Regions from separate parts of the Aeribacillus sp. FSL K6-8210 genome, predicted to be linked through region 2. Evidence: predicted binding sites of a transcription regulator. Region 2 holds the regulator's gene; each other region holds the start of a gene.
The links. Region 2 encodes CtsR, which represses protease genes until heat stress. Its sites were predicted from a motif close to ATGGTCAATAAAGGTCAAACA; they were not measured.

Region 1 (9,954 bases), 1.3 Mb from region 2:
TCAAGCCATCTTTTTATTTATTCAATTAAATTTCTTCTATAGAAATAAGGAGGAAAATGGTGAAAACGGAGGAGGCTGAAACGAAATAATTGTATTTTCCTATATAGAAAATTGAATTTCCCAGACAATTGGACGCGTATCATCTAAATCATGATGATTCGCTCAAATGATTTACACCGTTTACGATTGTATTACCGCGGAAAAAAAAAGAGCGCGCTCTTTGAAAGGATGCGCACACGTGGAAAAGAATCAATCATTTGAGGAGATGCTAACTGCTTTTCGCCCTTTAATTTTTCACATTATGAAAACTTTAAATATTTATACAGACCAAGACGAGTTTTTTCAAATAGCAGCGATCGCCCTCTGGAAAGCAAGCATCAATTATGACGAACAGAAAGGACGGTTTGCCACTTATGCTTATGCAACGATAAAAGGCTCGCTCATGACAGAATTAAGGAAAAAACAAACATATAAAGAAAGGCATGTTCTTCATGCGAATGACATAATAGCTGCTAAATTGGAATTTTTTCCATATACAGACATTGAAGCAAGAGATTTATATGAACGGATTGCCCCCGCTTTATCAGATGCTCAACGAATTTGGTTTACCATGTATTTTTTTGAAGGAAAAACTCAGAAGGAAATTGCAGAGGAGCTAAATGTCACAGTCAACAAAGTAAAAAATTGGAGAAAAGGAGCATTAAAAAAATTGAAGAAATATGCCGTAAAGGCACGGGAAGAACAGTGAACAGTCTTTAATAGCAGTTTTTAAGGGGAAGATGTGCCAAAAATTAAGAAGCTGACATCGGTCAGCTTCTTGGATCTTTTGTATATCGGTAAACAATGCTGCCACCGCGTTTTGCTGTTCCATGAAAATGTTTAAAATCTTCCCTTTCGATCAGCACTTTGCGAAACGCCATAAAATCTTCCTTTGATACACAATATTCTTCCAGTTCTCCATCACGAAGCTTGTTTAAAATGTCTTGTATCTCTTGATTTGTCAACTCGACCATCTCCTTTTCTATGAAAAACAGTCTACCGAGCAATGGAAACTTTTTACCTATTTTTTTGCGATTGTCCAAAAAAACTTTACAATTCTAAAGAAATCATGCAAAATATTTGAAAATCCATAAAAAAGGAGAGAACAAATGAAAATTGCTGAAGTTGGAGATGTTATTGAATTTAAAGACGGTCTCAAAGGAATTGTCGAAAAAGTAAATGAAAATTCCGTCATCGTCGATCTTACGTACATGGAAAACTTTCGGGAAATGGATCTGGAACAAAAAACAGTAGTTAATCATAAAAACTATAAAATTGTCGGAAAGTAAAACGGAGAATTGAATGCTCCGTTTTACTTTTTCTTATATCAAAGAGTTTAGTGCCATTTCAAGAATTTTTTACAATTAACGCAAGTTTCGGCAGGTTCTTTTATCAAAAAAACTCCTCAAGCGACTTGCTTTATCGGTTGTCCACTTTTTCCGGGTACAAATCATGGTTCATCATACGATACTCCGCCATTTTCTCGTATTTTGTTCCAGGACGTCCCCAATTGACATAAGGATCAATAGAAATACCGCCGCGCGGCGTAAATTTTCCCCATACTTCGATGTAGCGGGGCTCCATGATCTTGATTAAATCATTCATGATAATATTAACACAGTCCTCATGGAAATCGCCGTGGTTGCGGAAGCTGAACAAATAAAGCTTCAGCGACTTGCTTTCCACACATTTTTTGTCTGGAATATAGCTGATATAAATGGTCGCGAAGTCCGGTTGTCCGGTGATTGGCCTCTGTTTTTCACAAACAGGTGGACTATATCATATTCTTATTCAACTGCGATATTGAATAAGAACCCTTGCGCTTCCACCAAGATAATATATGCTGTCATCTTGGTGTACTCTACTCTCTTCCTCCAACACTACTCTTACTCGCTTCATGCTGGAGTGATTTCGATAGTCTCTGCACCTTCCTCAAATTTAAGAAGAAGATTCCCTTAAATTTGAGGCTTGGCTCAGGGTTGGAAAGATAATGGGAATAAGAGACAAGAACATGTTTTTCTTTTATTCGATCACAATTGCCATTTCCGCTTTTTACTCCATTATCCTCTTCCCCTGAATTCACAAGGTTTATCCGACAGTGTCGCCACTGAAGTGTGCCCTTATTGACACAAGCTGGTAAACTCCGGACAATTGAACTTCACGAAATAATCGCGGTCTGGATGTTTATTATCGAATACTTCCAACACTTCTGGGCTGTATTCAAATAAATATTTTGTATTTTTGTTGCCTAACAGCGTCAGATCTTTCAATTCATCATCTTTTCTTCCAGCCATCTTTTTTCATCCTTTCCTATTCATTTACACTCCGCGCTTGTTTCCCCAAACAAGTGCATGAAGCTGCGGCAAAACTCGAGCATCGTTCATTTCTTTTGATTGAACAGTCAATTCGATCAGCCATTCTAATTTTTCTAAAAGCTGATTTCTCAGGATGTGATCATTTTGTTCGTTTACTTGATCATTTCCAGGCTGCAAATAAAATGAAATATTTGGATAGCGAAGGTGGACGTTTTTCGCGTAATCAAAATCTTCCTCATTAAAAACAACAACTTTTAGACTAACATTGTCTTTCCGTCCGCCATCGATCAGCCGCTTCATAATGTCATCAAGCACAGTAAAGTTCGTTTTCATCCCTGAACTAGGAGGCTTGGGAGAAAGAGTTAAATCATCGATTAGTAAAAACCAATCTTGATAACGACTTCCCTGTGTCTCCAGTGCAGTGCGAAATCCTTGCTCCCTTAAAAGGATAATCAATTCATCCAATCCTCTAATCAATGCCGGATTTCCGCCCGAAATGGTGACGTGATTGAAGCGATCGCCGCCAAGCTCAATAAGATCGTCCAAAATTTCCGCTGCTGTCATTTGTTTAATTTCATCGTTTGCTGAACCGTTCCACGTAAAAGCTGAATCACACCAGCTGCATGAATAGTCGCAACCGGCCGTTCGGACAAACATTGTTTTTTGTCCGATCACCATTCCTTCCCCTTGAATGGTTGGTCCAAAAATCTCGATGACCGGTATTTTTTTCATTATTTCATCTCCCTTTTCGGGCGGTACACAACATAGCTTGTCGGCGTTTCTCTGACAAACACCTGCAAGCATTTCGGTTTATTCGGGAGTACATTTAAATGATCCTGGACAATTTCCCAAATTTTCCGCGCAACCACTTCTGTCGTTGGAAAGTCTTCGCTGTTTTGACCATTGAATACATCCGTATGGTCATTGAGCAGCGTATGGTCAAATCGATCATGAACCCATTTTTTTAAATGCTGAAAATTCACAAGGAATCCTGAATCATCAAGCTGATCACCGCAAATAGTGAGATTGACGAAATACGTGTGGCCATGTACACGGGCGCATTTCCCCGCTTTTTCATGCGGGATGTAGTGTGCAGCAGATATTTGCATATCTTTATTCAGCTCATAACTATAACTATGAAAAACTTGCGGATAAAATTGATGAAGCATCACGTATTAGCTCCTTTTTCAGCCAAATATTGTTCCAATCCCCTTTTTCTCAATAAGCAAGCAGGACATTCGCCGCATCCGTCGCCAATAATGCCGTTATAGCACGTCAACGTTTTTTCGCGAATGATATCGAACACCCCTAATTCATCGGCAAACTTCCACGTTTCCGCTTTATTGATCCACATAAGCGGCGTGTGAATCACAAACTCCTCTTCCATCGCTAAATTAATCGTTACATTGCAGGATTTTACGAACACGTCCCGGCAGTCAGGATAGCCGCTGAAATCCGTTTCACATACACCTGTCACAATATGTTTCGCTCCCAGTTGTTTCGCCAAAATGGCGGCAAATGTCAAAAAAACTAAATTCCTCCCCGGAACAAAAGTGTTGGGAAGCTCTCCTTCCTTTTGTTCAATTTCCATATTTGAACGCGTTAATGCATTCGGCGCCATTTGATTTAATAAGGACATGTCCAGCACATAATGAGGTATGCCGGCTTCGTTCGCAATGTTTTTCGCTGCTTCAATTTCCTGTGCATGCCGCTGATTATAATGAAACGTGACAGCGGTCACCTCATCAAATTGTTTCTTCGCCCAAAACAAACAAGTTGTACTGTCTTGTCCTCCGCTAAACACAACGACCGCTTTCTTATTATCCATTTGAAAACGCTCCTTTCTGAAAAAAGAAAGCCATTCACACTGCCTAGCTTAAACAGAAACTGACTTTTTCTGCTACAGTGGCGGAAGCAAGCTGTTCAGAAGCCTTTCGAAATCATCATAAATCTATTCAACTTCTAAACCTTTCGCAAACATTGAAAAAACTATATCCCAAGGATATAGTTTTCCTTAGTTTTTTATAGAGGGTGTGCTAGAACCTCTCCCGTTCTTTCGAAACGGATTTTTATTCAAGTTGTATCTTATTATATCATACAGAATTGGTTATGCAAACGGCATGCTCCGACTGGAGTCACTCAAGACTTTGTGGGCAACTTTTTTAATCGCTATTTTTGATAGCGAAATCACTTTTTTCAGGGTACTCTCTTGGTAAAAAAAATCTTCTTTTTTCAAAAAACAGGATTGAGCCGAGCGTTTGTGGGCAATTTTTTATCTAAATGTAGTCCATGATCATTCTACCAGGAGCAGCCGCACTTTCTCATATTACTGCCACACTTTCCCTTTCATTTAATGAGCAATCAGAGTTCTCATTAAATGAAGGCGCTAATTTTTGCCTACAATAATTTTACTTTTACCTCCGCATCATGCCTTTTCCAAGCCTCTGTAGCGTGAGGTCGTTAATTCCTGAATATACTCTTTTAGTTCCGGCATTTCTTTTTTTCTAGCTAATTGAATGGCAAGGTCAATATCATATGGAACACGTATGTGCTGAATCGAAAAAGGAGCCCTTTTCTCCGAGTTGAACATGCCTTCCAAAATGCAGTAGGATGCTTCGGGCAGGTCCAGCGGATTACCGACACTGCCTGCATTAAAAAGCGTTTTGCCGGATAAATGCTGTATAAAGGCATTATGAACATCACCGTATCCGACAACATCCGGCTCCTTCGTTCCCAAACCGGTTTCAACGCTGTTTTCAAACATGGACAATCTTTTTTCAATCGAATCCCAAGGCTGTACCCTTATCCAGACGCTGAAAGGGGATGCATGAAAAAGCCGCAGCCGGCGGCCGCTCATATAAAAATCAATGGAAAACGGGAGGCTACGCAAATATTCTATGTCTTCTTGCGACAACTGATTTTGATGCCAGCGAACGACATCGTTTACATCTTCCCTTGTAATCAGCTCGTCCCAGTTTCCTTTTAAAACAAAATCGCAGGAGCTGCGGACGATATCGATCGCTTCTTTTGATTCAGGTCCTTTTCCGACAAGATCTCCTAAACAAAAAATTCGATCTACATTTCGCAAGCTTATATCTTTCAATACAGACGACAACGCTGGAATATTCCCATGTATATCAGAAATGACCGCGATTTTATCCAAATAAACTCCTCCTTCATTTCCCTACTATTTTATCATGATTTGTTATCGTCTGGAATTTTTTTGAACATTAATAATATGAAAAAGGCAATGCTCATATACCCGAACAGCGGATAAAGCGTGGAAATAAGCTTTCCGTATCCTATCAGGCTGACTAAATAACATAATAATAGGATGAAAATGACACCAGCGATTTTTGCCAAAGGCTTTTCCGATGATAATTGCCGTTCCAAACCATACAGATTACCGATCAACGATGAAAATATTTCTCCAAAAATAACAAGGATGTATATGTAATAAAAGCCTGAAAACAGCTGCTTGACAATTTCAGCCATTGGGATTTCAAAAAGCCCGGCGTCCGGCAAATGCAGAAGAGAGAAATAGCTGGAAAATAAAATGAAGCTTAATCCGAGACCGCCTACAACTCCGCCCAATTTAATGGCGCTTTCATCCTTTATTGCGTTTGCGAGCGGAACAAGTACAGCCTGAGCAAGAGAGAGATTAAAAGAAACATATAAAAAGCTTGATTTGACTGGTTGAAACACTCCATCCAACGATAAATCGATAAAATCACCCCTAATGATGGCTTCAATGGAGATGATCAGGCTAAACAAAATAAAAAGCGGAACAACCAATAGATTGACGGAAGACAGCCCTTTGACTCCAAACGAAATCACAGCAATGGAAAGCACAATCGTTAAAAAAATTCCAAATTGCTTTGAAAGCGACAGTTGCTCTTCAAAAATCGCCCCCGCCCCCGACAGCATGACCGATGTGATGCCAATCAGCATCATAAACATCAAGCCGTTGACTACATAAGCTGACAACGTCCCAAACAAAAATTGGTTCAACTGCAAATACGAAGATGCATTAATGCGTCTTCCGATCAACATCATTTTCGTTCCCAGCCAAACAAATAAAACGGCAGAACAAATAATTCCAACAATTCCTCCAGCGCCGTATTTTGAAAAAAACTCAACGATCTCTTTTCCCGTTGCAAACCCTGCACCGATGACAGTGCCGATATAGACAGAAGCTATTTGAAGTGCCAATACCCATTTATTGCTCATGTTTCACCCACCTTACTTTATCAACAATATATGGACAAGAAGGGAAAAAAAGACGAAAAAAATTTGTAAAAAAGACTTGAAAGTCAAAAAAGGTCAAAGTATAATAAAGTCAGAAAAGGTCAAACAGTGAATCTAACTATTGAATGATTGAGATTGTTTCTTTGATTCCAAAAGGTCAAAGAAAGTCAAAAAAGTTTCTTCTTTTGGTCAAAGTTAATCAAAGTCAAAAAGGAGGAATGTTATATGTTGTGTGAAAATTGCCAAGCAAGAAAAGCCAATGTTTTATTAAATGTACAAATCAATCACAACAAACAAGAAATGCGTCTCTGTCAAGAATGCTATCAACAATATAAACAAAAAATCCCAAGTGGTTTTTACGGATTCAGCGGTTTCGATGAATTATTTCAATCATTTATGCCAAACTCTTTTGAGAGCTTTGACCAAGCTGTTCAAGCACAACCGAAATCAGGGGGCGGAAAACAGAACGGCTTCCTCGATCAATTCGGCCGAAATTTAACGGATGCTGCAAAAGCTGGGTTGATTGATCCTGTCATCGGCCGCGATGATGAGGTAAGACGAGTGATTGAAATTTTAAATCGACGCAACAAAAATAACCCGGTTTTAATCGGAGAACCAGGCGTAGGGAAAACAGCTATTGTGGAAGGACTAGCCTTAAAAATTTCTCAAGGAGACGTTCCGCAAAAATTAAAAAATAAAGAAGTTTATTTGCTGGATGTTTCATCACTTGTCGCCAACACGGGAATTCGCGGACAATTTGAACAGCGGATGAAGCAGCTAATTCAAGAATTGCAGGCCCGGAAAAACATTATCCTGTTTATCGATGAAATTCATCTTTTAGTCGGCGCTGGTTCTGCGGAAGGTTCTATGGATGCCGGCAACATATTAAAGCCAGCGCTCGCCCGCGGTGAGCTTCAAGTTGTCGGAGCAACAACTCTAAAAGAATACCGGCAAATCGAAAAAGATGCAGCCCTTGAACGACGCTTCCAGCCGGTTATTGTGAAAGAACCTTCCATTGAAGAAGCGATCAGCATTTTAAAAGGAATTCAAGAAAAATATGAACAATACCATCAAGTCAAATATTCAGAAGATGCGATTAAAGCTTGCGTCACACTATCTCATCGATATATTCAAGACCGCTTTTTGCCTGACAAAGCCATCGATTTAATGGATGAAGCTGGTTCAAGATTAAACTTAAAAGCCGAGCCGGCTAATGAAGCAGACATCCACGAGCGGCTTAAACAAATTGCCCATGAAAAAGAAAAAGCGCTAAAAGAAGAACGATACGAACTTGCAGCTAAGCTTCGCGACGAAGAAGCTGCCCTTGAAAAGCAGCTTGAACAAGGAAAGGACAAACAGCAAGCAATCGTTCAAGTAGAAGACATTCAAAAAATCATCGAAGAAAAAACCGGCATACCAGTCGGCAAGCTGCAAGAGGATGAGCAAGCAAAAATGAAACATTTAGAAGAAAACTTGGCGAAAAAAATTATCGGCCAAGAGGATGCTGTCCGGAAAGTGGCAAAAGCCATTCGCCGCAGCCGCGCTGGATTGAAAGCAAAAAACCGACCGATCGGATCCTTCCTGTTCGTCGGCCCGACTGGCGTTGGAAAAACGGAATTGTCGAAAACATTAGCTTTGGAGCTGTTCGGTTCAAAAGATGCCATGATTCGCTTGGATATGAGTGAATATATGGAAAAACATTCTGTTTCAAAATTAATCGGCTCGCCTCCAGGCTATGTCGGACATGAAGAAGCAGGACAATTAACGGAAAAGGTTCGTCGCAATCCTTACTGCATTATCCTGCTGGATGAAATTGAAAAAGCTCATCCAGATGTACAGCACATTTTCTTGCAAATATTAGAAGACGGACGCTTGACAGACAGCCAAGGCCGCACCGTCAGCTTCAAAGATACGGTCATTATTATGACCTCTAACGCTGGAGCAGGTGCAAAACAAGTTCACGTCGGTTTTAACAGCACGGTGGAAAAAGAATCAAGCATCCTTGAATCTCTCGGTTCATTCTTTAAGCCTGAATTTTTAAACCGTTTCGATGCCATTATTGAATTTAAACCGCTTGATAAAGAAGATTATTTGAAAATAGTTGATTTGATGCTTGAAGAAGTTCGGAACACGTTGAAAGAACAAAACATTTCATTGGACGTAACAGAAAAAGCAAAAGAAAAATTGGTAGAAATCGGCTATCATCCATCCTTCGGCGCTCGTCCGCTTCGCCGCGTCATTCAAGAACATATTGAAGACAAAATTGCAGACATCCTGTTAGACGGTGAAGTGCACAATCATTTAATCGCCGACGTGGAAAATGAAGAAATCGTTATTCGTTCATAACAGCTGCCCTAACAGTCCATTAGGACAGTTTTTTTTGGGGAACAGCATCGCAAAAATCGATTCCGATGAATGTGTCGTTTATTTTTTTTATCAAATATAAAATTTTCGTCTTTCTTTGTCGATATAATAATTGAATATAGAAAGAAGAAGGATTTGATGAACATGGACAAAACATCAATTATCGGCATTTTTTTAGGAATTATGGCAATTATTGTCGGCATGGTTTTAAAAGGTGTCAGTCTTTCCGTCTTAATCAATCCGGCAGCTATCGTCATTATTATCATCGGAACGATTGCTGCGGTCGTTATTGCCTTTCCGACAAATGAAATTAAAAGAGTACCGAAATTATTCCGCGTCTTATTTAAAGACACACAAACTTATACGATTCAAGAGTTGATTGTCCTTTTCTCTGAATGGGCGCAAATCGCAAGGAAAGAAGGATTGTTGGCACTGGAAGCTAAGCTTCAGGAAATAGATGACCCATTTTTAAAGACCGGTTTAAGCATGGCTGTGGACGGTCAGTCTGCCGAGTTCATCCGAGATGTTATGACAGAAGAAATCAATGCAATGGAAGAGCGGCATGAAGCAGGCGCCGCTATTTTTTCTCAGGCCGGCACGTATGCTCCGACTCTTGGCGTATTAGGAGCTGTATTAGGTTTGATTGCCGCACTAGCCAATTTGGAAAATATTGAGGAGCTCGGACATTCGATCAGCGCCGCGTTCGTTGCTACTTTGCTCGGAATTTTTACAGGATATGTTTTATGGCACCCGTTTGCGAACAAGCTGAAAAGGAAATCCCAGCAGGAGGTGCTCGTCCGCCAGGTGATGATCGAAGGCATTCTTTCCATTTTAGAAGGACAGGCACCGCGGACGATTCAGCAAAAATTGGCATTTTATCTTCCTGAAAAAGAGCGGGCAAAGATTTCTGATGAAGGAAGTGTTGCGTCCGATGCGTAGTCGAAAAAAAAACCGCAATGACCATCATACAGATGAAAGCTGGCTTATT
Region 2 (9,954 bases):
CGATCGTGACTAAATCTTCAAACTCTAAAGACCCTAAATTATTAATGGATTGGTCAGTGGCAGATTTATACTTTTCCAACGTCCGCAAAGCTTGATTGGCCTTCGTCAAAATGACGCCGATATCCCTCAACGCATAGCGGGAATTGCCAAAATATAATGTGACGACATTTCTTCTTTCAGAAATAGCAATTACGAGATTTCCTGTTTGCTTTGCTACTCGTTCAGCTGTTCTATGCCTCATGCCTGTTTCTCTTACCTCTATGCTCGTATCCGGAACGAGCTGTGCGTTTGCGTATAAAATTTTTTGCCCTGAGTCGCTTAAAATAATGGCTCCATCCATTTTAGCTAGTTCATATAAATAGGCGGGGGAAAAAGGGCAATTGATATAAAATCCCCCGTCTACAATTTGTTTGATTTTTTCGTTATATCCTACAACAATTAGCCCCCCGGTCTTTGCGCGCAGCACGTTTTCAATTCCTTCCCGGATTGGTGTGCCTGGGGCTACAAATTGCAAGATTTCCTTAAGCGATTTTTCTTGTTTCATAGCTTATCCCCCTATTGCAAGTTCGAGCGCTTCTGAAATGTTTTGCACACCGACAATTTCTATATCTTCCGGCCATTTCCAACCGCCCAGATTGGCTTTCGGTAAAAAAATCCGCTTAAATCCCAGTTTGGCAGCTTCTTGTACACGCTGTTCAATTCGTGAAACCCTTCTAATTTCTCCTGTTAAACCAACCTCACCTACAAAAACATCATAAATGTTCGTCGGAACATCTTTAAAGCTTGAAGCTATACTGATGCAAATTGCCAAGTCAATTGAAGGCTCGTCTAATTTCACCCCGCCGGCAACTTTTAAGTAGGCATCTTGGTTTTGGAGCAATAAACCAACACGTTTTTCCAATACCGCCATCAACAAAGAAACACGATTATGATCAATCCCATTTGCCATCCTTCTGGGGTTTCCAAAGCTTGTCGGGGTGATTAAAGCTTGTATTTCGACTAGAACAGGTCTTGTCCCTTCCATGGAAGCGACTACTGTTGAACCAGATGCCCCTTTTGCACGCTCTTCTAAAAACACTTCTGACGGGTTGAGCACTTCTTTAAGACCTGCTTCCTTCATTTCAAAAATTCCTATTTCGTTAGTGGATCCGAACCTGTTTTTAACTGCCCGTAAAATTCGGTACGTATGGTGTCGATCACCTTCAAAATACAATACAGTATCAACCATATGTTCTAAAATGCGCGGCCCTGCAATTGTGCCGTCTTTTGTTACATGACCGACAATAAAAATCGGAATTCCTTTTGTTTTTGCCAATCTCATTAATTCAGCCGTACATTCTCGAACCTGAGATACGCTACCAGGAGCAGAAGCAATTTCACTGTTATAAATCGTTTGAATGGAATCAATGATGACAAAAGCCGGTTCAGTTTCCATTATGGATTGAATGATGATTTCTAAGTCCGTTTCAGAAAGCACGAATAGTCTTTCGCCTTTTACCCCGAGTCGGTCGGAGCGCAGTTTTGTCTGTTTTAAAGATTCTTCTCCCGAAATGTATAAAACATCGTTCCCTCTCTCTGCCAGCTGTGAGGAGACTTGCAATAAGAGAGTGGATTTTCCAATTCCAGGATCCCCTCCAATTAAAACGAGAGACCCTTTTACAATTCCGCCTCCCAATACGCGGTTAAACTCATGAAGTCCTGTAAGCATTCTAGGTTCTTGCGCAGCTTGGATTTGATGAATTGGAGAAGGTTTGCTGACAGTGGATGATTCGGAATGACTAAAAGCAATGCGGTGTTTTCCCTTTGGCTTGATAACTTCTTCAACCATTGAATTCCATTCGCCGCACCCTGGACATTTTCCCATCCATTTCGGCGATTCATATCCGCACGATTGACAAATAAATTTTGATTTGATCTTTGACATTCGGTTATTCCCCACTTCGTTCAATCGATAAACGACAATATAATGAATCGAGTAGGAGGGAGCGATTAACTCCCGTCCTCTCACACCACCGTACGTACGGTTCCGTATACGGCGGTTCAATTAAGATAATTGACGCAAGTCTTTATAACTTCCGTGAATAGCTGTTCTCTTTATGCCAGTGGTCACTCCACCCTCCAAGAGATCTCCCACGGGATTCACCGCTTCCTCCCTCAAGTGAGGTACTACGTTTTCTGTGTTCATCATGACTCACTGAATGCCAAGGGCTATTCTCTCTTAATTGTTCGGTCCTTCTTAGTTGTTCTAGACCAACTAATACTATGACCTCTGCTGACTTCTGACTGTTCAGCTATCTATCACTAGATAGGTTACCAAGGTTACTTGGCGTGCCAGCCAGACCTCCCCGGGTAAGAGTGTAATCTTTCCTTCCATCCATCTGCTTCATTTACTCTGTATCACCTTCGGCAGAAAGGGCTTTGTTTTGTCTTGCAAACTCACCCAGTGATACCTAGCCTCATATGAAGTTCGTGTTCCGAGAGACCCAAAGTTTGCCGCTCGCTTCCTTCAGATTCCGCGTCACCACGGACACCCTTGCGTTAAGCTAACTGCTACTTCTGCCTTCGCAGCTCGGGACTTTCACCCTATAGATTACACCCATGCCGGGCGCACAAGAGAGGGGCATACGTGAAGCTGTATGCCCATTGGATTATTGAACCTTTTCTGCAGTTTTTACGACAAATTCATTATTTTGCACATCCAATACAACTTTTTGACCTTGCGAGATCGTGCCTTTCAATAATTCCTCTGATAAGCGATCTTCGACATATTTTTGAATCGCTCTCCGCAACGGACGCGCTCCATATTCTAAGTCAAAGCCTTCTTCAGCCAGCTTTTCTTTTGCACGATCCGTTAATTCGAGTTCTATATCCTGTTCTTTTAATCGTTTTGTCAGCTGATCCGCCATCAGCGAAACAATTTCTTTCAAATGTTTTTTCTCTAAAGAGTGGAACACAATAATTTCGTCAATCCGGTTCAAAAATTCAGGACGAAATGCTTTTTTCAGTTCATCCATCACTTTGTTTTTCATATCTTTATAATTTTCATTTTCGTCTTGAACATTAAAGCCGACATATTTATTCCGTTTTAATTCGCTTGCCCCTACATTTGAAGTCATGATTAAAATCGTATTTCGAAAATCAACGGTGCGCCCTTTTGAGTCTGTGAGTCTTCCGTCTTCAAGCACCTGCAGCAAAATGTTAAACACATCTGGATGAGCTTTTTCAATTTCATCCAATAATACGACTGAGTATGGCTTGCGGCGCACTTTTTCCGTCAATTGTCCTCCCTCTTCATAGCCTACATATCCAGGAGGCGAACCAACGAGCCTTGACGTAGAATGCTTCTCCATATATTCTGACATATCGATTCGAATCATAGCATCTTCGTCACCAAACATTGCTTCAGCTAATGCACGGGCTAATTCCGTTTTCCCTACACCTGTCGGTCCTAAGAAGATAAATGAACCGATCGGACGCTTCGGATCTTTTAAGCCTGCACGTGCCCGTCTGACAGCTTTTGCGACTGCAGTGACAGCTTCTTCTTGACCAATAACGCGCGAGTGTAAAATTTCTTCGAGATTCAAAAGCCGCTCTGATTCTGTTTGGGCAAGTTTAACAACCGGAATTCCCGTCCAGCTTGAAACAACCATTGCAATATCCTCTACGGTCACTTCAGAATTTTCTTGACCTTGTTTTTCCTTCCATGATTTTTTCGTTTCCTCTAATTCCTCTCTGAGCCGCTGTTCTGTATCTCTTAATGAAGCTGCTTTTTCAAATTCTTGGCTTTGGACTGCAGCTTCTTTTTCTTTTCGCACTTCTTCTAATTTTTGCTCCAATTCCTTTAAATTCGGAGGTGTTGCAAATGAGCGAAGACGGACTTTGGAGCCTGCTTCATCAATCAAGTCAATCGCTTTATCAGGCAGGAACCGATCGGAAATATACCGATCTGAAAGTTTAACAGCCGCTTCAATCGCCTCATCGGAAATGGATACCCGGTGGTGTGCTTCATATCGGTCTCTTAAGCCTCTTAAAATTTGAATGCTCTCTTCAATGGACGGTTCGTCGACTTGGATTGGCTGGAAGCGCCGTTCAAGTGCAGCATCCTTTTCAATATATTTACGGTATTCATCCAAAGTCGTTGCCCCGATACATTGCAATTCTCCCCGAGCCAAAGCAGGTTTTAAAATGTTGGAAGCATCAATTGCACCTTCCGCCCCGCCTGCGCCGATCAGTGTATGAAGCTCGTCAATAAATAAAATGATGTTTCCTGCTTGGCGAATTTCATCCATTACCTTTTTAAGGCGGTCCTCAAATTCCCCTCTATATTTTGTGCCAGCTACAACTGTTCCCATATCAAGGGTCATAACGCGCTTATCTCTCAAAATTTCAGGAACCTCATTATTCACAATTTGCTGAGCAAGTCCCTCTGCTATGGCAGTTTTCCCAACACCAGGTTCACCTATTAAAACAGGATTATTTTTTGTTCTTCGGCTCAAAACCTCGATGACACGCTGAATTTCTTTGCTTCGGCCGATGACTGGATCAAGTCCGCCCTCCCGTGCAACAGCCGTTAAGTCCCGCGCAAGACTATCAAGCGTCGGAGTATTTGCGTTTGTCATCGAACTTCCTTGATGGCTTGAGGATACTTCATTGCTGCCTAACAACTGTAAAACTTGCTGACGCGCTTTGTTCAAGCTTACTCCGAGATTGTTTAAAACACGCGCAGCAACTCCCTCGCCTTCTCGAATTAATCCCAATAGAATATGTTCTGTTCCGACATAAGAATGTCCTAATTTTCTTGCTTCATCCATTGACAGTTCAATGACTTTCTTTGCTCTCGGTGTGTAATGGATCGTTTGCGAAATTTCTTGTCCCCGTCCTATCAGGCTTTCCACTTCATTTTGGATTTTTTCTGGACTTAATCCTAGAGCGTGAAGCGCTTTAGCGGCAATTCCTTCTCCTTCGCGCACGAGCCCAAGCAATATGTGCTCTGTGCCGATATTGTTATGTCCGAGGCGTACAGCTTCTTCCTGCGCTAAAGCAAGCACTTTTTGCGCCCGTTCCGTAAATCTCCCAAACATCATTGTTCATCATCCTCCCTTTGCTTCCTTTCTAATTGAAGCCTTTCACGAATTAATGTTGCCCTGCGAATATCCCGTTCATTCGGCCGTAGAACTCCTCCTGAATATTGTTGCAGAAATCCGGGCTGAATTAAAATCATAAGCTCATTTAAAACACTGCGTGAAACATTTTGAATAATTCCCAGGTCAATTCCTAAGCGCACATCTGATAAACATTGAATTGCTTCTTTCGATGGAATAATTCTGCTGTATTTGAGAGTGCCGTAAGAACGATATACACGGTCTTCTAGATGATGCGGATTCGTTTTATATAAAGCATCTCTTGCAGCCCGTTCTTGAGCAATTAATTGCCCGACAACACCTATTAAATCATCGACAATATCATCTTCTGATTTGCCTAGCGTAATTTGGTTCGAAATTTGGAATATATTACCTATCGCTTCACTTCCTTCTCCGTACCGACCTCTCACAACCAATCCTAATTGATTGATAGCAGGTATAATTTGGTTAATCTGCTGTGTTAAGACAAGTCCTGGAAGGTGCATCATCACGGAAGCCCGCAAGCCGGTACCGACATTTGTTGGACAGCTAGTTAAGTAGCCCCTATGTTCATCAAATGCATAATCAACTTTTTCCTCAATCCAATCGTCAAGATTCATTGCCATTTTCAACGCTTCTTTTAGCTGAAGGCCCGGGAACAAACATTGAATTCTAATATGATCCTCCTCGTTTATCATGATGCTCACTTCTTCGTTTTCAGATAAAAGGCACCCTCCAAGTGCTGATTCTTCCATTAAATAAGGACTAATCAAATGCTTCTCTACAAGTACGCGTTTTTGAATAGGCTGAAGTTCATTCATTTTCAGCAGCACGAATGTTCCTAAACCGTCAAACACTCTTTGTGAAAATGATTCTTCAAATGTATTTAAAACAGCCAAGGCTTCTTCATTCGACATAATGGTAGGAAAGCTGATATTTTCTATATTTCGCGCCAATCTGACTCGGCTGCTCAGCACAATATCGGAATCAGGTCCTTCTTGATTCATCCAAGGGCTCATGGCTGAACGAATAAATTTTTGAAAGGACATGTCATACTCCCCTTTCGTTCCGTCCATTTATCTTCGCTTCAATGGACCGAATTTCATCCCGAACTTGAGCTGCTCTTTCGAATTCCTCTTTCGCAATTAATTCTTGCAGTTCCTGTTTAAGCATTTTCAGGCGCTTTTTCAAATGAATACTTCCACCGGTCCGTTTCGGCACTTTACCGCCGTGAGTTGTATTCCCGCCATGAACACGTTTTAAAATCGGGGTAATTTGGTGATAAAACGTTTTGTAACAATGGGAGCACCCGAATTTACCAATTTTCGTAAATTGATCAAACGTCATATTACATTTCTCACATTGAATGACCTGATTTTTCTTGAAAACATTTTGCCCTTGGCTGCTAATGGCGCTGTCCATATTTAATAATCCGGACAATAAGTTGTTTATAGAAAAGCCTGGATTCATATTGAATATGAATACATCACTTTTTTCCTGTGCACATTTTTCACATATATGCACTTCAGTCTTTTCGCCGTTGATAATTTTTGTAAAGTGGAAAGTAGCGGGCCTTTCATGACATTCTTGACAAATCATCGTCCATCACATCCTCACTTGTATTTTAACGAGGTGAGCATCGCCTTCATCATCCTTGCCCTCAATTCGTCTCGATCAGGCAAATCAATATATAAAACAGACCGATCAATTACGCTCAACATAATTTTCGCTTCTCTTTCTGAAATAACCTCTTCATCAGCCAATCTCAAAATAATATCCTCCGCCGACGATTGTGACAGCCTTTTACCAATGGCATTTAAAATTTGATTGATCAGCTGGATACGGTCATTGATTCGAATTTTCATAATTCGGATATAACCGCCTCCACCCCTTTTGCTTTCGACAATGTAACCCCGTTCAATTGTAAAACGAGTGTTGATCACGTAATTGATTTGCGATGGAACACATTGAAATTTATCCGCAATTTCACTTCTTTTAATTTCAACAATTTCTTTTCCGCTAGAATCTAATACATGCTTTAAATATTGCTCGATAATATCAGATATATTCCGCACCTCGAAAAACACCTCCTTCAACTTTTTGATTGGAATTGCAAAACGCTCAAGAAATGTGCAATATCCTTGAGGGATAGGAGGCAAGATGTTTACGTAATGCTTATTTCCTAAACGATAACAACTAGTCACTTGACTTTGACTATATTTGACCTTAATTATAATATAAATTTTTTTTTGTGTCATTTCAACAAAAAAGCTCACTAATAATATTGCCATTTACAATATGGAAAAAACCCGCTCTTTAAAAAACTTTTTTAACTTCTTGAAATTTCAATAATTCGTTTATGATTTCAGGCATTTCATCTTTTGGAAGGCCAATTTCAAGTAAATATGAACGCTTCGCATGTTTAGTTTCTTTTGGCTTTGACAATGTAAAATGAATTTTATAAACAGAAATATTTAATTGTTCAAGTTTCCGAGTAAATTCCACCAAATCATCTTCTGGAAGATTAACTTGTATCCATTTTTTGCTTGACTTCTCAGCAAAAAAAGCCTCCACCTTATTGAGAAAGATCAAACTCAACAATACAATCAAGGTAGAAAAAATCGCCAGCGGATACATTCCTGCCCCAACAACAAGGCCAAGTCCTGCAACAACCCAAATCGAGGCTGCCGTCGTTAATCCTCTTACCGTAACCCCTCTCACTAATATCGTTCCAGCACCTAAAAAACCAATGCCGCTAATGACATAAGAAGGAATTCTTGCTGGGTCAAAACGAATATTTTCATAACGATCCATATATTCTTCAAAGCCATAAAGAGACAGCAGCATCATCATGCAGGAGCCGACACCAACTAACAAATGAGTGCGAAAGCCTGCTGGATGCCGTTTAAATTCTCGTTCAAGGCCAATAAATCCACTTAAAATGACTGCTAAAACAATGCGAATCAACATAATTTTCCATTCCTCAGGCATTATCATTCCTCCTCACCATCCAAATGACTTTTTCTGATTTGGCCATATATGAATAATGACTTTTGTTGTTCTGACCATATATGAATTTTGAAATGATACAGTATTATACTTTCCCATTATATGCGATGAACAGTGCTCAATATTCAATTGTTCTTGAGTATGAGACTAAGAATGATATGAAACAAAAAAGCACTTTTAGAGCTGGCTTTAAAATCAAACGAAGCTTTCACTGCTCATATGCTTCAAGAATGGAACAGTTTATGCTTCTGAAGTAGCGATCAATTAATTATACTCCGATTGAAGGTTTTAAAGAAAGCGAGCTTGATTGCAATAGATGCGGAGGATCTTCAGAAGAAGCGAGCTCTTAGTTGTTCGTAAATTTGTCGTTTTTGTTCGTTCTGTTTTAAGCTGTTTTGTCTGTTTGTTGTATATTTCCATTTACAAGAGGATAAAAGAGGCTTGAGCTTCTCAAACCGCATTGCAGCGAATAATTGTTTCGTCCATACTTTTTTACAAGGATAAGCAAATCTCGCCTCCATCGCTTTTCTCAGATTAATTAAAACGGTTTGCATCATTCAAATCAATTAAAGATGTTTTTGTAACAGCAAAAATATCCATTTCGGCTTTCGACAATTTTCTCGAAAAATTGGCTTTTAGACTGTCATTTCTTAATTTTTCATTTTATGATCATAACGGAAAGTATTGCAACGGAAAAACATCACAAAAAGCTAAAAAAGAAGCCGATTCCTCCACCGCCTTCACTATACACGAGAGGCGGCGGTCATATCGGCAAAAAAATAAGATGAAAGGTATTTATTCTATGTCACGATTAATAATTTTAGGCGGATCTAAGTTTTTAATAACGGGCTCTCTAGACTTTATATCTGCATACGTATTGATAATTTCCGGATCATAAATAATTTGCAGCCTAGAAAGCTTGCCTATTTGGTTTTGTGCACCTTCAAAATAATCGTTATTCGTAATTTTTTGCGCCCCACTAAAATTTTGATTGCTGGCCCGTCCCCTTATCGCATTTAAAACAATGCGCCTCGCTGATATTCCTCCTTCTATACGAATATTTGAACCAACTCCAAACATTTCTAATGCTTGTTCTGAATAGAAAAACCCTTTAATATTACTAGGTTCATCCTGGTTAACGCTATTATTTCTAATGTTTATATTTCCATTTGCAAAAATAATTAACGAACCGTTTTGGCCTAATCCATTGATGCGCGAATATTCAATCGTCACATCCCCCATTACATACATAATAGAATTAAATTCCGCATCAGCACCTCTAATCGTCAGATCACCGTTCACAAATATGGGGCCGTCCACCCGAATTTTGTCATAATTATTTGGGTTGTACGAATCAGACCACTCGTTGCCAATTGTTAAATTTTTCTCTATATAGGCTCCCTCCTTAAAGGTGGTCTGTTTGAATTGATTATCTGAATTGCGAATTGTTAATGACCTGCAGTGGCAAAGCTTTTAAAAAGATTATTCCCAGTAAATGTGTAATTTCCATCGTATTTTTCATTACACCATAAAAAACATTCATCATGACTCGCATAAACTTTGTCATTAGGCCGATTTTGGTTTGAGATTAGTCTATTATTAGCTTTTATGATCGTTACACCGGGAGAATTATGTTTATAATAAAAAACCGATTTTTGTGCAGGAATTTGAATGTCATCACGGATCGGCTGCCTTTTTACAATAACCGGGGCTTGCCGATTGTAAAAAGCATCATCAATACGATCTGTTAGCTTTGTATAAGAACTTCCAAAATTAGAAGTTGTAATATGTTGTTCATATGGAGGAATATGATTAAAGGTAAAAA
Region 3 (9,954 bases), 950 kb from region 2:
TCCGCGCTGGCCGTTTGATAAATTTACAAAAGCAGATCGGAAGCTTGGAACAAAGATGAAAGCAACCGGCGAAGTGATGGCGATCGAACGGACGATGGAAGCCGCTCTGCAAAAAGCTGCGGAATCGTTGGAATTAAATAATATCGGCATTTATTTGCCTAAGCTTGTGAAAGAAGATACGTCAGCTCTTATTAACCGCCTCCAGCATGCAGATGATGAACGCTTTTTCATCTTAATGGAGCTGTTAAGAAGAGGAGTTTCTATAGATGAGCTTCACAGCCAGACAAAAATTGACTATTATTTCTTGCATGTTTTCAACCATCTAATTGAACTTGAAGGAAAAGCGAAAAAAGAAAAGCTGTCTCCAAGCCTTTTAAAAGAACTGAAATTTTTCGGTTTTTCCGACCGTTCGATTTCATATTGGCAAAAGACAGAAGAAAAAGAAATCCGAAAGCTCCGTAAAGAGTGGGGGATTAAAGCCATATTCAAAATGGTTGATACATGTGCAGCAGAATTTGAAGCGAGAACAAATTATTTCTATTCTACGTACGTTTTCGGTGAAAACGAAGCTGTCTCCACAAGAGGAAAGAAGAAGGCGCTTGTCATTGGTTCCGGCCCGATTCGCATCGGACAGGGAGTTGAGTTTGACTACAGTGCTGTTCACTGCATTCAAACATTGCAAAAGCTTGGATATGACGCGATCATGATCAACAATAATCCTGAGACGGTCAGCACTGATTATGAAACAGCGGATCGATTATATTTTGAGCCGTTAACAGTCGAGCATATATTAAATGTTGTTGAAAATGAAAACATTGACGTAACGCTCGTCCAATTTGGCGGCCAGACGGCGATCAACTTAGCGGAGAAGCTTGAAAAAGCAGGCGTGAAGCTGCTTGGTACAACTTCTGAGCTTCTGGACATATTGGAGGATCGAGAAAGATTTTATCAGCTATTAGACGAAACGAATATCCCGCACATTCAAGGAGCAATGGCACATACAAAAGAGGAGGCGATATCGGAAGCGAAAAAGCTGCGGTATCCGATCCTGTTAAGACCTTCATATGTTATTGGCGGAAAAGGCATGGTGAAGGTAAAAAATCAAGAAGAGCTGCTTTCGTTAGTGGAGCAGACGGACGAAAATCATTTTCCTCTTCTTTTAGATGAATTCCTTTTTGGTCAGGAAGCGGAGGTTGATTTAATAGCTGACGGGAAAAATGTGTTTATTCCGGGATTTATGGAGCATATCGAGCCCGCTGGTGTTCATTCTGGCGATAGTTATGCGATTTTTCCAGCTGTGTCGTTGTCAAAAGAAATAAAAGAAAAAATGACCGACTATGCGGAAAGAATGGTTCAACATTTGCAATATAAAGGCATTATGAACATTCAATTTTTAATTGATGGTCAGGACGTTTATGTGCTGGAAGTGAATCCGCGTGCGAGCCGGACTGTGCCGATCGTCAGCAAAGTTGCCGGAGTGCCGTTAGTAGATCTTGCGACAACCATTTTAACCGGAAAAATGTTAACTGACTTACATCCTCAAATAGCAGCCCATGAATATGTGGCTATTAAATATCCGGTATTTTCAACGCACGCCCATTCAGATGTCGATATGAAACTAGGTCCGGAAATGAAATCGACGGGCGAAGGAATGTGTGTCGGCAAATCTGTGGAGGAAGCGATGCGGAAGGTATTCGATCATTTATTTCCAATTCATTCGGACGGTATTTTTGTGGATGGAGATAAGAAAGATGATGTACTCGATTATATAAAACCGGTAACGGATAATTTTGAAAGTTGGCTTGAGAAAAAAGAAGCGGTGCTTTATTATAATCCGGAAGAAAACGATCAGGCAAAGGCAAGACGACAAAAAGCGCTTGAACGAGGAATTATGGTATTGACGGAAGAAGCATCATTTCAGGCATTTTTAAGTGCACTAACAGTTAGCAAATACACGCCTATTTCTTTACATGAACTGTCAGATAAAGGAGTCGAAATGAGTTTATGAGCACACTTAAAGGTCGTAACGTTTTAAAGCTGCTTGATTTTACATCAGAAGAAATTCAATATTTGCTCGAGGAAGCATTGAAATTGAAACAAAATCCGCTATCAAACGTTCTTCATGGGAAAACGCTGGCGATGATTTTCGAAAAATCATCCACTCGAACTCGTGTCTCCTTTGAAGTAGGAATGCTGCAATTAGGGGGACATGCGCTTGCTCTTTCTTCAAAAGAGCTACAGCTCGGGCGCGGTGAGACAATCGCTGATACAGCGAGAGTATTGTCGCGATATGTGGATGCCATTCTTCTCCGCACAACTGACCATAATCGGGTCAAAGAGCTTGCCGAATATGCAACTGTCCCTGTCATCAATGGTTTGTGCGACTTGTACCATCCTTGCCAAGCGTTAGCTGATTTATTGACAATTTATGAGCTGAAAGGCAAATTTTCAGGCGTAAAAGTCGTTTATGTTGGCGACGGCAACAATGTCGCCCACTCCCTTATGGTTGGCTGCGCAAAAGTTGGCGCTCATTTTACGATCGCAGCCCCAGAAGGCTATGAGCCAAATGAAAGCATTTTGAAACAGGCGAAAGAAATTGCTGGCGAAACGGGCGGCAAAGTCGAATTAATTCATAATCCAGACGAAGCGGTTCAGGATGCTGATATTATTTATACGGACGTTTGGGTCAGCATGGGACAGGAAGAAGAAACAGAAGCAAGAATGAAAGCATTTAAACCGTTTCAAGTAAATCAATCCTTGCTGGCAAAAGCAAAACGAGATGTAAGCTTCCTTCACTGCCTGCCGGCTGCGCGCGGTTTGGAAGTGACAGATGAAGTGATGGACGGAAGCCAATCAGCGGTATTTTTGCAGGCCGAAAACCGCCTTCATGCGCAAAAAGCAATTTTAAAAGAAATTATGGCTTAACAAGATCTTTCGTTGATAAAGCAGGATGATCTCCTGCTTTTTTCTTTTGAAACGGGGCGAAAGGTTTTACTCTACTGCATGTATATCCAGACAAAAAAAACGACAGGTGAGACGATTTTAGAAATAATTGGAAATAATGTTTCTCACAGAAACAGTAAAAAGAGCTTTTGACCCAGCATTCGGTGCTTGAACGCTTAAACGATTTTTTCAAAAGGATGCCATATGCAGTGGGTTCGATTTTGGGCGTTGAGTAAAGTTTCGAAGTACATCACATAATGAAAATTATCAAAGGTGTTTCTGTCTATACATGAAAAATCTTCTGATAGCCAACAATAATGTCCAAGGAGGGATGATTCATGGGTCAAAATCGTCAATTCAGGCCTGGTCAAAAAGCACCTAACAACGGAATTTACATCGAAGTCGGCGAGACCGGATCGATGGTGGTCGATCCCAAAAAGGTTGAACTCAAAGCAGGAGATCGATTCCCCGAAACATCCAACCATAATCGGGTTTGGACCTATAAGCGCAAGCCGTAATATTTCGAACAACGCTAAGCCATTCGGAAAACGAATGGCTTTACTTGATTTATAAAGAAGTTATAATAAAATTAAAGGTCAAAAAAAGTCAAAATAGGGGCGTTTCGGTATGGATGTAAATCTATTCACGGAGAAGCTGCAAAAAGGTCTGGTAGAAGCTCAAAAAATCGCAAAAGAACATGAACATCAAGAAGTGGATGAATTTCATATTTTACTTGCTTTTCTGCGGCAGTCTGACGGGATTTTTCCAAGAATTTTAGAAAAGCTTAAATGTCCTGTACAACAAATTGAGTCAGCGATCAACGAGTATTTACAAAAAAAGCCGAAAATATCTGTTCACGGAAACGGTGAGGTAAGTATTTATATTTCCCGTACTCTTTCAGAAGCTTTTGCAAAAGCGGACGAAATAAGGAAAGATTTTCAAGATGATTATTTATCAGTTGAACATATTATATTGGCATTTACCGAATCGAGCTCAAAAGAAGTGAGAGAGCTTTTTCAGCAATATCACTTAACAAAAGCTGCCATATTGAAAGTGTTAAAGGAAATAAGGGGGAATGCTCGGGTGACATCACCTAATCCAGAAAGCACTTATGAAGTATTGGAGAAATACGGCCGTGATTTAGTTAAAGAGGTGAAAGAAGGAAAAATTGACCCTGTCATTGGCCGTGATCAAGAAATTCGGCGCGTGATCCGAATTTTATCAAGAAAAACGAAAAACAACCCGGTGTTAATCGGTGAACCAGGGGTTGGAAAAACAGCGATCGTGGAAGGATTAGCCCATCGGATTGTACGAAAAGATGTACCGGAGGGATTAAAAGATAAAACAATATTTGCTTTAGATATGAGCTCGCTCATTGCGGGAGCCAAGTTTCGCGGAGAATTTGAAGAAAGATTAAAAGCTGTTTTGCAAGAAATTAAAAAGAGCGATGGACGGATTATTTTATTTATTGATGAATTGCACACAATAGTCGGGGCCGGCAAAACAGAAGGAGCGATGGATGCCGGCAACATGTTAAAGCCGATGCTTGCGAGAGGTGAGCTGCACTGCATAGGAGCAACGACACTTGATGAACATCGCAAGTATATTGAAAAAGATCCGGCGCTTGAGCGGCGTTTTCAACAGGTGCTTGTGAGCGAACCGTCTGTGGAAGACACGATTTCTATTTTACGAGGACTAAAAGAACGGTTTGAAATCCATCATGGAGTCAAAATTCATGATTCGGCGATTGTAGCTGCGAGTGAGCTCTCGCACCGCTATATTACAGAACGCTTCCTGCCTGATAAAGCGATTGATTTAATCGATGAAGCATGCGCGATGATCCGCACGGAAATAGATTCAATGCCGACAGAACTTGATGAAGTGACGAGAAGGATTATGCAGCTTGAAATTGAAGAGGCTGCATTGAAAAAAGAAACGGATGACATCAGCCGAATCAGATTGGAAGAGTTGCAAAAGGAACTTGCAAATTTAAAAGAGAAAGCAAATGAAATGAAGGCGAAATGGCAGCTTGAAGTCGAAGGTATTCAACAGCTTAGAAGCTTGAGGGAAGAGCTGGAAAAAGCACGCAGAGATTTAGCTGATGCTGAAAATGAATACGATTTAAACAAAGCGGCTGAGCTGCGCCATGGAAAAATTCCGGCGCTGGAAAAACAAATCAAACAGCTGGAAGAAGAAATGAAGCAGAAAGAGGAAAACAAGATGCTTCGCGAGGAAGTAACAGAAGAGGAAATTGCCGGTATTGTGTCAAGATGGACTGGCATTCCGGTAGCAAAGCTTGTACAAGGGGAAAGAGAAAAGCTTCTGAAGCTTGAACAAATATTAAAAGAAAGGGTCATCGGGCAAGACGATGCAGTTGAATTAGTATCGGATGCAGTTTTGCGTGCGCGGGCAGGCATAAAAGATCCGAACAGGCCGATCGGCTCCTTCCTCTTTTTAGGTCCGACAGGGGTCGGGAAAACGGAGCTGGCGAAAGCATTGGCAGAAGCGCTTTTTGACAGCGAGGACGAAATAGTCCGCATTGATATGTCGGAGTATATGGAAAAACATTCTGTCTCAAGGCTGATCGGCGCACCTCCGGGTTATGTCGGATATGAAGAAGGAGGACAGCTGACGGAAAAAGTTCGGAGACATCCGTACTCGGTTATATTACTGGACGAAATCGAAAAGGCTCACCCAGAAGTGTTTAACATATTGCTGCAAATGCTTGATGACGGCAGGGTGACCGATTCGAAAGGAAGAACAGTTGATTTTAAAAATACAGTGATCATTATGACATCCAACATCGGTTCTCAGCATTTGCTCTCCGGTTTAAATGATGAGGGGGAAATAACAGACGAAGCGAAAAAGAAAGTTCTTGATGAGCTCTCCATGCATTTCCGGCCAGAATTTTTAAACCGGATTGATGACACGATCCTGTTCAAGCCTTTAACAATGAACGAAGTAAAAGGAATAGTAGAAAAACTTTTAAAAGAGCTTCAAGCGCGCCTATCCCATAAACAACTTACACTAAAGATTACAGATGAAGCGAAGGAATTCATTGCAAAAAGAGGATTTGATCCTGTATTTGGCGCACGGCCGCTGAAACGGTTTATTCAAAAGCATGTAGAGACAAAACTTGCGAAAGCGGTTATTGCTGGAACCGTTCATGATCGTGACCAAGTTCTGTTAGGGGTAGAAAATGAAGAAATTGTTATAAAAACGGATTTGCATGCTCATGAGAAGAGCGGAGCAGCAAAATTAGAATAGCTATAAATGGATATTAAAACCCTTCTCAATCGAGGAGGGTTCTTTTTTTTGTGCGGACCATGTAGACATAGGAAACTGTGTCCTGGCGGCGGGGAATCTGATTCGGAGACTAAAAACAGGGCGAGATTCCTATCAGGCTAGTTTCATGGGGAGATTGCACAGCTAAGCAAGCCTGATTCTGCCTAAAAGACTAGAAAACTATAATTGGAAAAGTGTAGTGATTTATAAGTTTTTCCGCCAATCTTAGTTGTGCTGACGTATACGTAACAGCTTCATGTAAATTTGCTAGGCTGAAATCTTAATTATACTGACGTATATGTTAACTGGTAAGGGTCTGTCCAAAGACAAATCTCCATTGAAAACAAAAAATCACAGGGGATGTCTTAAGCCCAAAAATGACTTATTAGACTATCCCCTTTTTTTGAATTTGTCTATATTATGGCGTAACAAGTGAGGCTTCGCCGATAGCAGCAGGCATCTAATCGCTGATTTTCGTTTTAAATAAAAAGAAATTGGCAATTCGCCAATTTCGACAAATTCTTAATGCTCTTCTGAAGGTTCAGCCGGAATTAACTCCCCAATTATAAAGAGAAGTACGGTAAAAACAACAGAGATTATAATTGCTGTTGAAAAATGGAATGCAGAGCCTGTCATGGAAGAAACAACATAGCTGGCCATGTTGACAAGCAAAAACGTCCAAAAAAATGTTGCGAAATATCTCATTATCTTCACCTCGTTTATTCCTGTCTTTACTTATATTATCATACAACATTTTTCATGAAAACGGTTGTTTCGCGATTTTTTTGCGAGCCTTTTTGACATTTCGTACATACATTATAAAAGGTCATCGATGGAAAGGTGGTGGGCAAATGGAAGGTGTTTCGGAAAGATTTTTTCAAATTGAAAACGAGTGGAATGTCATTCATCTTCCGGAAAAGCCGAACGGATTCGGCATCTTGATCATTGGCGATCGAACCCATTTTGTTGAAAATGGTTCAAGCTACTGGTTGGAGCATTACGGGCGGCGTCAGCTGATCAATACGTTAAAAAGCTGCGGATATACATTGTTTCATTCCAATCTTTACGGACGCCATTGGGGCAGCTCTCACGCCGTTTTGTTGGCAAAACAGCTTTATCATCTTGTCATGAAACAAGAAATTTTAAATAAAAAAATCCATATACTGTCTGAAGGTATAGGAGCACTCGTTGCGCTGCAGTTGATGGAAGAGATGCCAAATTCCATCCGTTCATCGGTGATGATCAATCCTTGTTTGGACATAAAAGCCCAAATAGCGGAAGAGAAAAAGAATAAATTTTTTTACAAACAAATGATAAAAGAACTATCAAAAGCTTACCAATTAGATGAAAAAGCTGTCACCCATTATCCCTTTGTCCGTATACAAGACTTTGTATCAAAAATACCTGTAGGCATCTGGCAGAAAATGAACGGGGGAAGCTATTCCTATAAAATTCATGGAAAAAAATATGAGGAATGGAGAAAGCAGCTGAAAGCTCCAATTCAATTCACATTTTATTTCCAGGAAAATATAAATCGGATCCATGATATGATAAGAAGTTTTTACAAAGAGCATGAAAGAATCTTATAGAAAAGGAATTGAGGACTGGGCGAAAATGCTCAATAAGTGAGCAGGCTGCCCCCTTTTTGTTTGAAAAGGGCATTGGACTAATCTCTTCTTTTTTCGCATACGATACAATAATAGTTTTTTCATAAAGGAGGTTTTCAAAATGTCAACTGCCTTAAAGCAGTGTAAACATATTTTAATTGTTGGGGTTCATCAATTTGAAGGCTTTCATATATGTTCAAAACTGGTAGAGGAAGGATTACTAGTCGATGGAGTGGTAATCGTTCCTAAAAATCCGTTGCAAAAAAAAATATGCGAAGAAGAAATGATGTGGCTCGGGCGGAACGCACATTTTCATTTATTGGAAGAAGACAGCTGGATAGAGGATGCTTCCAAAAAGCAATATGATTTGATTTATTATTGTCAAACAGATCATCAACCGATAGACGATGAAGCTGAAAAACACCGATTGGAAAAAACGGTCGAAATCGCATCCCTCAAGCAGACTCCGATTATTTTTATATTTTCTCTTGAAGGAGAAAATCCGCAGGAAGATAGGGATGAAGAAATTGACAGCTGGATGCAGCAAATAGGACAAAAATGGACTTTCCCTTATTTATTTGTTTATCTTCCAACCGTTTTCGGACCTTGGCAGCCGCTAGGCCATTGGATTTCGAACAGTTTGTTGGAATGTACAGGCATCAGCCGTTCCAAGACGAATGCGAATGAAAAAATTGTCATTCGCGACATTCTTCATATTGATGAAATAGTTCCGGTGTTAACAGAATTTGACGAAGATTTGTTTGCGAAAAAAACAATTTACTTGATTTCCGACGACAAAGAGCGCATCAAGAAGGTGATGAGCTTTTTTGACATTTTTCATTACATTTACAAGCCTATATCGAAAAGCGAACATCATTTAGTTGTTCCAAAGACGGTCGAAAACATTGAAAAGAGTTTGCAAGAATTAAAAGATTTTTTCCTGCACAATACACGCAGACTTTATACCTAAATATAAAATTTCTTTACTTCATTGACGGCGTATAGCAAAATAAAAGAGGAATGAAGTGAAACGTGAAAATTTTAGTACTAAATATACATCGTGTTAAAGAGGAAGCTTCCTAGAGAAACGCCTCATAAGCTATATTTCGTGACAATCAAATTGACCGTAAATTCAAAAGATCGTTTTGAACTTAGCTGAGATCGATATGTAATCATTTCGATTATTGAGAAACCTCACCATTTCAATGATGATGCAGTTCACTGGTTTAAAGGAGTTGCTTGGTATGTATAAAAAAATGTTTGTGATCATTTTTATTTTATTATTTCTCGTTGGCTGCGGACAAGCATCAGAAAAAGGAAAACTGAAAAAGGTGGGTTTGCTCGTTCCTGAAACGATTAATGATCAAGTTTGGGGGACAAAAGGGTATAAAGGGCTGTTAAAAATTCAGTCTGAGCTGAATGTAGATGTTTTTTATAAAGAAGGAATGAATTCCGAAGCGGCGGTGAGGGAGGCGGTCGAAGAATTTCACGGAAAGGGAGTTAATTTAATTATCGGGCACGGTCACGAATATGAGGGTTTTTTTAGAGATTTGCTGGATCTATATCCAGATATTCATTTCGTTTTTTTTAATGGTGATGCAAAAGGCCCGAATGCCACAAGTTTAAATTTTGAGGCGCATGCCATGGGCTTTTTCGCAGGAATGGTGGCAGCACATATGACAAAAACAAACGAAATCGGAATTATTGCCGCTTTTGAGTGGCAGCCTGAAGTGGAGGGGTTTTATCAAGGGGCGCAATTTGAAAATCCAAACGTAACCATTCACATTGAATATGTCCAAGGGTTTGATCATATTGACTTGGCGCTTGAGAAGCTCGATAAGCTTGTCGCAGAAAATGTAGATGTTGTTTATCCGGCAGGCGACAGATACAACGTGCCAGTGATCGAAAAAGTGAAGGAAAAAGGAATATATTCAATTGGCTTTGTTTCAGATCAAAGTGATTTGGGCGAACAAATGGTTTTAACAAGCACAGTACAGCATGTGGATGAGTTGTATTTATTAGTCGCAAAAAAATTTATAAAAGGCGAACTGGAAAGCGGGAATTTATATTTTGATTTTCAAGATGGTGTGATTGATTTAGGGAAGTTCAGCCCTCTAGT

Region 1: the regulator CtsR is predicted to act here: its motif matches at 6,690-6,710, upstream of NSQ41_RS06890 (ATP-dependent Clp protease ATP-binding subunit).
Region 3: the regulator CtsR is predicted to act here: its motif matches at 3,536-3,556, upstream of clpB (ATP-dependent chaperone ClpB).

What each region holds. Positions count from the first base shown of each region.
Region 1 is NZ_CP150172.1:1,413,719-1,423,672, reverse strand. Features, by position in the region: gene NSQ41_RS06940 (sigma-70 family RNA polymerase sigma factor) at 239-748, shown strand; gene NSQ41_RS06935 (hypothetical protein) at 810-1,013, opposite strand; gene NSQ41_RS06930 (DUF2187 family protein) at 1,149-1,328, shown strand; partial or broken gene queF (preQ(1) synthase) at 1,459-1,782, opposite strand; partial or broken gene NSQ41_RS06920 (NADPH-dependent 7-cyano-7-deazaguanine reductase QueF) at 2,166-2,333, opposite strand; gene queE (7-carboxy-7-deazaguanine synthase QueE) at 2,358-3,086, opposite strand; gene queD (6-carboxytetrahydropterin synthase QueD) at 3,086-3,523, opposite strand; gene queC (7-cyano-7-deazaguanine synthase QueC) at 3,523-4,182, opposite strand; PreQ1 riboswitch class I at 4,363-4,406, opposite strand; gene NSQ41_RS06900 (metallophosphoesterase family protein) at 4,780-5,517, opposite strand; gene NSQ41_RS06895 (hypothetical protein) at 5,550-6,584, opposite strand; gene NSQ41_RS06890 (ATP-dependent Clp protease ATP-binding subunit) at 6,828-8,948, shown strand; gene motA (flagellar motor stator protein MotA) at 9,111-9,905, shown strand; gene motB (flagellar motor protein MotB) at 9,898-9,954, shown strand, end outside.
Region 2 is NZ_CP150172.1:114,990-124,943, reverse strand. Features, by position in the region: gene disA (DNA integrity scanning diadenylate cyclase DisA) at 1-544, opposite strand, end outside; gene radA (DNA repair protein RadA) at 548-1,924, opposite strand; gene clpC (ATP-dependent protease ATP-binding subunit ClpC) at 2,649-5,084, opposite strand; gene NSQ41_RS00635 (protein arginine kinase) at 5,081-6,169, opposite strand; gene NSQ41_RS00630 (UvrB/UvrC motif-containing protein) at 6,171-6,719, opposite strand; gene NSQ41_RS00625 (CtsR family transcriptional regulator) at 6,734-7,195, opposite strand; gene NSQ41_RS00620 (MgtC/SapB family protein) at 7,437-8,111, opposite strand; gene NSQ41_RS00615 (hypothetical protein) at 8,925-9,431, opposite strand; gene NSQ41_RS00610 (hypothetical protein) at 9,578-9,954, opposite strand, start outside.
Region 3 is NZ_CP150172.1:1,067,478-1,077,431, forward strand. Features, by position in the region: gene NSQ41_RS05300 (carbamoyl phosphate synthase large subunit) at 1-2,008, shown strand, start outside; gene argF (ornithine carbamoyltransferase) at 2,005-2,925, shown strand; gene NSQ41_RS05310 (YjzC family protein) at 3,282-3,461, shown strand; gene clpB (ATP-dependent chaperone ClpB) at 3,571-6,210, shown strand; gene NSQ41_RS05320 (YjzD family protein) at 6,751-6,933, opposite strand; gene NSQ41_RS05325 (hypothetical protein) at 7,080-7,817, shown strand; gene NSQ41_RS05330 (hypothetical protein) at 7,957-8,805, shown strand; gene NSQ41_RS05335 (BMP family ABC transporter substrate-binding protein) at 9,080-9,954, shown strand, end outside.